Regions from separate parts of the Streptomyces sp. NPDC002701 genome, predicted to be linked through region 2. Evidence: riboswitches for the same ligand, from Rfam matches in the RefSeq annotation. Region 2 holds a riboswitch; each other region holds the start of a gene.

Region 1 (3,231 bases), 110 kb from region 2:
GAGCGACCGGGTGTGACCGTGATCCGGGCCCGGCTCCGCCGACTTGGCGTGGTCCGGTGACCGATGCGCGCGTTGTGGGGGAGCGGCGGGCGGGGTACTGCTACGGGTTCCGTGAGCACGAGGTGCGGAGGGCGCGGAGAGAGAGTGGGCCGTGGCGGGTGCCCGTGCCCGGGGCGGCGCGAGGCGGCGTACCGGGGTCCGGTTAGGGTCCGGGCTCATGGACGTACTGATTCATGTCTTCGTCGCCCTGCACATCATCGGGATCGCCGCCCTGCTGGGCGGTTTCCTCACCCAGCTGAAGGCCATGGGGGACGGCACCGCCCGCTTCACCCCCGTCATGCTGCACGGCGCGCTGACCATGCTGGTCACCGGCGTGGTCCTCGTCGGCCTCAACCAGGCCGACGACCAGAGCGTCGACAACGTCAAGATCGGCGTGAAGCTGGCCCTGCTGGTCGTGATCCTCGGCCTCGTCTATGTGAAGCGCGACGAGGAGAGGGCCGAGAAGGGCCTGTTCGCCCTCGTGGGCGGCCTCACCACGGTGAACGTCTTCATCGCCCTGCTCTGGACCTGAGCAGGGCGATGAGCTCCGGAATCCGGTGAGCTACGCCGGCCGCTCCACGCCGTGGACCGGCATGGAGAAGATCGACTCCTCGCGGACGTACGCGCCCGGCCTGGGGGCGTGGACCATCATGCCGTCGCCGGCGTAGATGCCGACGTGACTGATGTCGTCGTAGAAGAAGACGAGGTCACCGGGCTGGGCGCTCTCCACGGAGACCGTCGTGCCGGTCTCGACCTGGTCCCACGTCGTGCGCGGCAGGGTCACACCGGCGGCCTTCCAGGCGGCCTGGGTGAGCCCGGAGCAGTCGTACGAACCGGGACCGCTCGCGCCCCAGACGTACGGCTTGCCGATCTGCGCGCGGGCGAAGGCGAGCGCCTTGGCCGCCTTGGTGGCGGTCGCGACGGAGCCGGGGACGCTCCCCGTACCGGTGCCCGGGCCGGTGGCGGCACCCGTGCCCCGCGGGGCCTGAGCCGCCGCCTCCTGGCGCCGGCGCTCCGCGTCGGCCGCCTGCTGCCGCGCCAGCTCGTCCGCCTTGCGGCGGGCCTCCTGCTGCCTCTCCCGTTCGATCGCCGCGAGCCGGGCCCTGTCCTGCGAGGTCAGCCGGGAAAGGAGTGCGCGCGCCTCGGCGAGCTTGCGCTGGACGTCCGCCTTGGACGTCTTCAGCGTGCTCTGCGTCGCGGTCAGCGTCTCCAGGCCCTCCGACGCCTCCTGCCGCTTCTGCGTCGTGACGGCCCGCTGCGTCGCGTAGTCGTCGACGGCCTGCTTCTGCCGGGCGGTCAGCCGGTTCATCAGCTGGGTCTGGTCGAAGTAGTCCTGCGGCTCGTCCGCGAGGAGGAGGGAAGCCGTGTCGGGGGCCGAGGCTCCCGTGCGGTACTGAGCCGCGGCGAAGGTCCCGAGCGCCTCGCGCGCGCTGTTCAGTTTCTCCGTGCGCTTCGCCACGTCGTCCAGGAGGCCGCCCACGCGCTTGCGCTGCTTGGTGGTCCTCTCCTTGGCCGCGTTGTACTTCTCGGTGGCCGTACCCGCCTGCTGGTAGAGGTCGTCGACCTTCTTCCGGACTTCCTCCATGCTCGGGTTGGGCTCCGCGGCGGGCGCGGCGTCCGCCGTCTGGGAGAGTAGGGCCACCGAGGTCAGGGCCGCGGTGGCGAGAGCCGGCGTCCGCATGCCCATGGAACCGGCGGACCGCGACTTGCGGTGTGGCGCCACGAGGGCGTCTCCTTCCGTCATCCGCCTACCGAGTTAGCTGTCGGGTTCGGGCGAATGCTTCGGAAGGTTTGCCCTACGGCCCTGATTCCCGTGCGGGAGCCGGGCCGATTCACCCCAATGTCGGTTGGGTCCCCGGTTCCGGTGGCCACGAGGGCGTACCGGATTCGGCGGAGGCCGCTCGGCCCGGCGTTGTTCGCCGGTGCGGGTCGAGCGACCTACGCGAAAGTTAGCCAATTCGTGTGGCACCTGTGAAGTTTGATGTGCGATATGCCCGATACATTTTCGTGACCTGAGCTGTGAACGTCGTTCGGTGTCGATATTTGGGTGCGTTCTGGGTGGATGTGCCCGAAGTGGCGCGAGGGGCGTGCGGAAGGGATTTCCGCGAGCAATCCGTGGGTCCGCGGGTGCGTGCGTGCTGGTCGCGCGGTTCTCGGGCTTCCCACGGGGCGTCGACGGGCCGTGATTTTCGGTGAGGTTCCGGCGGTGGCGGCGGGGTGTCAGTGGGGACGCCTAGACTCGTAGAGCGATGAGCAGCCTCTTTGATGACAGCTTCCTGGCGGACCTCGGACCCTCGCAGGCCCACGAGACGGAGTCCCCGCCGCCGCCCGAGGACGAGGCGCCGGACCCCGTTCCGGACGACCTGTTCGGCGGGCGGTTCGACGTGCCCCCCAGCAGGGACGGCCACTACCGCGACGGCGCCCCACGGCCGCTCGTCGATCCGGCCGCGCTCCTGGACGGGCTGAACGAGAACCAGCGCGCGGCGGTCGTCCACCACGGCTCACCCCTGCTCATCGTGGCAGGCGCCGGCTCCGGCAAGACCCGGGTGCTCACCCACCGCATCGCCCACCTGCTGGGCGAGCGCAAGGTGCACCCCGGCCAGATCCTCGCGATCACCTTCACGAACAAGGCCGCGGGCGAGATGAAGGAGCGCGTCGAGCAGCTCGTCGGCCCGCGGGCGAACGCGATGTGGGTGATGACCTTCCACAGCGCCTGCGTACGGATCCTGCGCCGCGAGAGCAAGAAGCTCGGCTTCACGTCGTCCTTCTCGATCTACGACGCCGCCGACAGCAAGCGCCTGATGGCCCTGGTCTGCCGTGACCTGGACCTCGACCCCAAGCGCTTCCCGCCGAAGTCCTTCAGCGCCAAGATCTCGAACCTGAAGAACGAGCTGGTCGACGAGGAGGACTTCGCGGCCCAGGCCGCCGACGGCTTCGAGAAGACCGTCGCCCAGGCATACGCGATGTACCAGTCGCGGCTGCGCGAGGCGAACGCGCTGGACTTCGACGACCTGATCATGACGACGGTCAACCTCCTGCGCGCCTTCCCGGACGTCGCCGAGCACTACCGCCGCCGCTTCCGGCACGTCCTCGTCGACGAGTACCAGGACACGAACCACGCGCAGTACTCCCTCGTCCGGGAACTCGTCGGCACCGCCACCGACCCCGTCGCGCACCCCGAGGACGTCCCGC
Region 2 (3,231 bases):
TGTTCATCATCGGGACCGGCAGCAGGTGCGCGTTCGGGCCGCCCAGGTAGCGGAAGAGCGGCAGGTCGCTGGCCTCGGAGGCGGCGTGGGCGACGGCGAGGGAGACACCGAGGATCGCGTTGGCGCCGAGCGAGCCCTTGTTGTCGGTGGCGTCCAGGTCGATCATCGCCTGGTCGATGAGGCGCTGCTCGGTGGCGTCGTAACCGACGAGCTCCGGGCCGAGCTGCTCGATGACGGCGAGGACGGCCTTCTCGACACCCTTGCCGAGGTAGCGGTTGGGGTCCCCGTCGCGGAGCTCGACGGCTTCGAAGGCACCGGTGGAGGCGCCGGACGGAACGGCGGCACGACCCGTGCTGCCGTCGTCGAGGCCGACCTCGACCTCGACCGTGGGGTTGCCTCGGGAGTCCAGGATTTCCCGGGCTACGACGACGTCGATGGACGGCACGAGCATCTCCTTCTGGGATGTGACGCAAGCTGTGCCGGGCCGGAGGCCCGGTTGGGTGCAGGCCGTGGTGGCCCCGCGGGATGAGCCTAACCGGCTGCCGGGCGTCACCGGGCCCCCGGCCGCCTCGTGGACGGAACCGAGAGGAAATTGTTTCCGAACGGAACAAAGACGGGGACAGAAAAAGCCCCGCCCCGGTGCGTACGGGGGAACACGCACCGGAGCGGGGAGCCCGTGGGGGACGGGGGTGGCCCTCACGCGGCCTCCACCATGGAGGACACGGATGTGAGAGCGCTGTGGTTCAGTCGCGACGCGGCTGTGGACGCGATCGCCGGCCGGGCCGGGGCCGAGCGGCCAGAACCCCGACCCGGGACGACGTCCGGCCCGCCGAGGGGGCGCGACCGCCGGGGTCAGCTGAGGTGCAGCTGCTGGCCCGGGAAGATGAAGTCGGCGTCGTCGACGATGTCGTCGTTCAGCTTGTAGAGCTTCGCCCAGCCGCCCTTGACGTTCTTCTTGTCGGCGATCTCGCTGAGGGTGTCACCCTTGACGACCTTGTACTCGCCGTCACCCTTCTTGACCTTCTTGCCGGTCGGGGTCTCGACGGTCTTCTTCGCGGCCGGCCGCTCCTGCGAACGCGAGGCACGCTCCTCGGCGGGCTGCGTGTTCTGCCGCTGCTGCGGCTGCGAGGTGCTCTGGCCGGAGCCGTTCGAGTTCGACGAGCCGGAGTCCGAGGGAGCGGTGTTGCCGGTCGAGGCGCCGGACAGGCCCACGCCACAGCTCGGCCAGGCACCCTTGCCCTGGCTCGCCAGCACCTTCTCGGCGACGGCGATCTGCTGGGACTTGGACGCCTGGTCGGCGGTGGAGGCGTACGCGTTGCCGCCGTACGCGGCCCAGGTGGAGGCCGAGAACTGCAGGCCGCCGTAGTAGCCGTTGCCGGTGTTGATCGACCAGTTGCCGCCGGACTCGCACTGGGCGACGGTGTCCCATTCGGAGGCGGTCGCGGCGGACGCGTTGCCGGCCGCCATCAGCGGGGCGGCGATGGCGGCACCGGTGACGCCGGCCAGTGTGGCGATGCGGGTGGCCTTGGACGGACGGCGGTGCTTGCCCTTGTTCGAAAGCAGCATGAAGCGATCCCCTCACCGACGCCTGCGAGGTGAGCTGTCGGGTTCGGGCCGAGTGAGTTGCCCGGCCGCGCGACACTGCTGTCACGCGGCTTAACCCCAAGCCGTGCCCGGTCTCGTCCCGACGACCGGGTCCGGCACTTACCTGGGTCCCCCGCTCCTGCCTACGGCGCTTTACGCGACGACTGTTCCCGTACGGCCGTTGGCAGGATTCGGCGTGCGACCGTCGGGGCCCACCAATGGCGAGCGGTCACGACCGTAGACATGCGGTCCGCCGAATTTCAAAGACGATCAGGGTGGTTGAGATCCATCTCTCACTTCACCAAATCGGACATTCACCGCGAACTACCGCTGGTTTTGGCCCGATTCGGCGCCTTGGTCACTACTTGCTCGCGGCCGCCGTGTCGTCGACGACGATGCTCTGACCGGGGATGATGAGGTTCGGGTCGGCGCCGATGGTGTCCTTGTTCGCGGCGTACAGCTCGCTCCATCCGCCCTTGACGTCCTGGGAGTCGGCGATGGCCGAGAGACTGTCCCCGTTGCGGACCACGTACGAGCCCTCGGGGGCGAGGACGCGCGAGTCGCTGTCCCCGCGCGAGGCGTGCCGGCCGGCGTAGTCGTCCGCGCGGGGAGCGGTGTCGGCCGCCTCGGCGCTGCCACCGCGGTGGCGGCCGGAGCCCTCGGTGTCCACCTCGGTCGAAGCGTCGTCGTTCTGGGCGGACTTGTCCGAGTCGTCGGTCTTCTTCGTACCGCCCGTGGAGCCGCTGTCCGTTCTCTGCGCGCCCGAGCCGGAGTCGCCCACGGAGGCCGGACCGCTGTCCAGGGACGCGTCGGACTTCGTGCCGCCGCTCTCCTCCGTACCGTCCGTGTCGGACGGCGCGTCGGCGGAGTCCTTGGCGAGGCCGGTGTCGACGTTCGCGGAGTCGGAGTCCTCGGTCAGGCCGGCGAGCAGGCCGCAGGTCGCCCAGGCGGTCGTCCCCTGGTCCGCGAGGACCTTCTCGGCGACGGCTATCTGCTGCGAGCGGCTGGCCTGGTCGGCGCTCGGCGCGTAGTCGAGGCCGCCGTACCCCTCCCACGTCTCCTGGGTCATCTGGAGCCCGCCGTAGAGGCCGTTGCCGGTGTCGGCGCTCCACGAGCTGCCGCTCTCGCACTCGGCGACCGCGTCCCAGGTCGTGCCGCTGGCGGCGCTCGCGCCGGTCGCGCCGAGCAGGGGGATCGCGATGGCCGATCCGGTCACGCCCGCGGCGACGAGGAGCGCCGGAGCCTGGCGGGGGCGACGATGACGGCCGTTCCCGGAGAGCATGCGATTGCCTTTCGCGTGACAGCAAGGAATACGCACAGGACACAGCGATGAGCTGCGCTCGTGACTGCTGCGACCGGCGAGACCTGCCGCATTGATGGGTGAACGTATAGGCACTCGAACTCTTGTCACAAGTCGATGCAGCGTAGATAACGTGAAGATCACAAAGTTGACGGAGACTCACCTTCAGGTGCCCCGACTGCTACCGCCTGCCAGACTTCGCGACCGGGGTGAACTCCACCGGAAGCGTGCGCAATCCCCGCATGATGAGCCCTCCCCGCCACCTCAAATCGGCGGAATCCGCCGCGAGTCGCAGGTCGGGCAGGCGGGTCAGCAGCGTGGTCAGCGCGGTCCGGCCCTCCAGCCGG
Region 3 (3,231 bases), on a different contig from region 2:
CAGCCAGGGTGACGGCCCCGCCCCCGGCGCCGTCACCCTGGCCCGGGTACGGGTACCCGCAGGGATACCCGGCATACAACCCGTACCGCTCCTAGCCCCTGTCGTCACAGACGAGCCGGAACCCGAACCGTTCGGTTCGGGTTCCGGCTCGATGGAACAAAGACAGCCGCTGCTGTACGAGTTGCTACGGGTTGATCCGAGTTGCTACGGGTTGAGCCCGTTGCCCCGCAGCCAGGCCATCGGGTCCACCGGCGCACCACCGCTGGTGTAGACCTCAAGGTGAAGGTGCGCGCCGGTGACGTTCCCGGTCGCGCCCACACGGCCGATGACGTCGCCGGTGCTGACCTTCTGCCCGACGCTGACGCCGATCGACGACTGGTGGGCGTACCAGATCTCCGTACCGTCGTCGAGCGTGAGCACCGTGCGGTAGCCGTACGAGCCGTTCCAGCCCGCTTCTGTGATCGTGCCGCTGTGAACCGCCTTGAGCGGGGTACCCGTGGGAGCGGCGAAGTCCAGACCCGTGTGCTGGCCTGAGGACCACAGCGAACCGGCCTGGCCGTACGTCGAGGTGATCGTGTACGAGGAGGTGGGCAGCGTGTACTGCTTGGCGAGCTCGGCGAGGCGCGCGGCCTCGGCCTTCGCCCTGGCCTCTTCTTCCTTCTTCTCCTTGGCCGCGGCGGCCTTGGCCTTCGCCGCCTCCTGCTCCTTGGCCGCGAGCGTGGCGGCCTTCTTCGCGGCGGCGGCCTCGGCGGCCGCCTGGGCCTCGCGGTCGACCTGGTCCTGCTGGAGCTCGGCCTGGAGCATGATGCGGGCGCGCAGGGCCTCGCCGGCGTCCGCGTTGCCCTGCTCGGCGTCGGCGGTGGTGAGGCCGGCGGCGGTGAGCGGCGTGCTGGAACCCTCGGGGACCTCGTCGTCCGAGATCAGCGAGCCCACGTTCGGCAGGTCGGGGACCGAGATCGACACCGGCGGCTTGCCGGTCTGCGCGGTGGCCATACCGCCCGCGCCGACGGCGGCTATGACACCGACGCCCAGGACGGTCGAGCTGCGCGCGAGTCCTCCGCCACGCTGCTTGGAGACGCGGTGCCGGCCGCGGACGGGAAGGACGGTGTCCGCACTGGGATTCCAGACCTCCCAGGTCTCCTCGTCCTTGGGGGCACCGAAGGCGAAGGTGTCGGGCTTCTTCTCACCCGAGGTCTCACCCGTCAACTCGTTCGGCACGAACGAGGGTGCGGGCGCAGGCCGATTGGACGCCACGTGGGCGCGCTCCTTTCCTTCCTTCTCGCCTACCGGGTTAGCTGACGGGTTCGGAGCAGGAAGGTCTCCTACGCGCGTCAACCGCGGTGTACTCCACCGCGAAAGACACGCGATTCACCCCATGTAGGTGGTTCCCCGGTTCCCTTGCGGGATTCGGCGCGTGCGCACGGAGCCGTCTCTTGTGACGGCTGGGACGACCGCGCTGCGTTATCGAACGTTAATAGACCGAGGCACCTGATTCCAAGCTGTTCTTGATGATCGTTACGGCTCCTGGCCTGGACCAACAGGACGTCAGCGGGGTAAATCGGGCGAGTCGATCGCCGTTCACGGGCACCAATTTTGCTGACGATGTGTCAGCCGTTGTGCGCAGGGGCGTCATTCGACTACTGCAGGTGATATAGCCCTCGTAAAATCACCACACGCACCCCACGCACCCCACGCAGCACATGCCGCACACGCACGGCACGCAGCACCCGCAGTGTGGGGCACGGCGGGCCGGGATCACGGCCGTCGCACGGCGAGCAGCGCCATGTCGTCCGTGCTCCCGCCCCCGGTGTGCCGGTCGACATCGGCCACCAGCTCGGTGAGCAGCGCGTCGGGGCCGGTGAAGAACCGCCCGGCCAGCCGTCGCGCCGGATCGAAGAAGTCGCCCCGTTCGTCCCGGGCCTCGGAGAGTCCGTCCGTGTGGAAGAGCAGCATGGCCCCGCACGGGAACTCCGCCTCCTGCACGCGGTCGGGCCAGGCCCCGAGGTCGCCCATGCCGAGGGGCAGCGCGGGCTCCGCCGCGGCGAGCGTGCGCACGGTTCCGTCGGGAAGCAGGAGGAGGGGCCCGGGGTGGCCGCGGTTGACCAGGCGTACGCCCTGGGTGCCGTGCGGGATCTCGGCGAGCACGGCGGTGATGAAGCCTTCGAAGACCTCGACGCTGTCCCGCCGGACTCCCTCGCGCGTCAGTGCCCGCTCCAGCCGCTGGGCGACCGCCCCCAAGGTGGCCTCCTGTTCGGCGGCCTCGCGGAAGGCCCCGATGACGACGGCCACGGCCGCCACCGCGCCCATGCCCTTCCCTCGTACGTCCCCCACGACGAGCCGGACGCCGTAGGAGGTGTCCTGCACGGCGTACAGGTCACCTCCGATGAGGGCGTCGGCCTGCGCCGCCACGTATCTGACCGCGAGGTCGAGCCCGCCGGTCCGCGCGGCCGGTTCGGGCAGTACGGCCCGTTGGGCGGCCTCGGCGATCTCGTGCGCGGAGGCGAGGCGGGCGTTGCCCAGGGTCACCAGCCGGTTGATGACGACGGCGAGGCAGGCGACCGTGGCCACGGTGGCGATCTCGGTGACGGCACTCGCGTCGATGGTGAACCGCAGGGTCGCAAGGACCATGGCAGTCGTCCCCGCGATGCCCGTCCACACGGTGGCGCGGAGTGACAGGAGCGGTGCGGCGACAAGCAGGGCGGCGGTGAGGAAGGGGGCCGCGGTGAAGTACCGCGGGGTGAGGAGGTCGTAGAGGACACCCGCGACGATCAGGAGCGCCGGCAGCACGCGGACGGATTCGCGGGTGTACGACAGGGACCGCCTCTCGGGCGCCGCGACGGAGCCGGGCGCCGGATCGGCGGAGGGCTCGGCGGAGGCTTCGGCGGAGGCGGAGGGCTCGGCGGAACCCGGCGCCCGCTGCTCGCCCGCTCGACGCCCGTTCACCTGTCTCCTGCCCTCGGCCTGCGTCCAGCGTTCCGGGAGCGGGAGCGCGGGGCGAGCCGACGGGGACCGGGCGGGTGAGCGCCACCTCGTCCGACGTGCGGGCGCACGCCCCCCGGACGATGGACGGGGAGACGTGGACGGGAAAACACCTGAGGCCGGAATCCCATGGATTCCGGCCTCAGGTCTTCAGTAGCGGGGACAGGATTTGAACCTGCGACCTCTGGGTTATGAGCCCAGCGAGCTACCGAGCTGCTCCACCCCGCGTCGTTGAGACCAGTGTACGCCATC

The links. Region 2 has a riboswitch for cyclic di-AMP ahead of ACFYXC_RS11570 (transglycosylase family protein). Riboswitches for the same ligand answer to the same signal wherever they lie in the genome.
Region 1: linked by a shared signal. The riboswitch ahead of ACFYXC_RS11105 (NlpC/P60 family protein) and the one ahead of ACFYXC_RS11570 (transglycosylase family protein) in region 2 are both predicted to bind cyclic di-AMP.
Region 3: linked by a shared signal. The riboswitch ahead of ACFYXC_RS15855 (M23 family metallopeptidase) and the one ahead of ACFYXC_RS11570 (transglycosylase family protein) in region 2 are both predicted to bind cyclic di-AMP.

Annotation. Positions count from the first base shown of each region.
Region 1 is NZ_JBIAQL010000003.1:598,463-601,693, reverse strand. Features, by position in the region: gene ACFYXC_RS11110 (hypothetical protein) at 218-571, shown strand; gene ACFYXC_RS11105 (NlpC/P60 family protein) at 602-1,762, opposite strand; cyclic di-AMP (ydaO/yuaA leader) riboswitch at 1,769-1,942, opposite strand; gene pcrA (DNA helicase PcrA) at 2,289-3,231, shown strand, end outside.
Region 2 is NZ_JBIAQL010000003.1:706,098-709,328, forward strand. Features, by position in the region: gene eno (phosphopyruvate hydratase) at 1-445, opposite strand, end outside; gene ACFYXC_RS11570 (transglycosylase family protein) at 853-1,566, opposite strand; cyclic di-AMP (ydaO/yuaA leader) riboswitch at 1,571-1,745, opposite strand; gene ACFYXC_RS11575 (transglycosylase family protein) at 1,946-2,866, opposite strand; gene ACFYXC_RS11580 (cytochrome P450) at 3,066-3,231, opposite strand, start outside.
Region 3 is NZ_JBIAQL010000005.1:18,196-21,426, forward strand. Features, by position in the region: gene ACFYXC_RS15850 (PrsW family intramembrane metalloprotease) at 1-95, shown strand, start outside; gene ACFYXC_RS15855 (M23 family metallopeptidase) at 205-1,254, opposite strand; cyclic di-AMP (ydaO/yuaA leader) riboswitch at 1,266-1,423, opposite strand; gene ACFYXC_RS15860 (PP2C family protein-serine/threonine phosphatase) at 1,756-2,943, opposite strand; tRNA gene ACFYXC_RS15865 (tRNA-Met) at 3,134-3,207, opposite strand.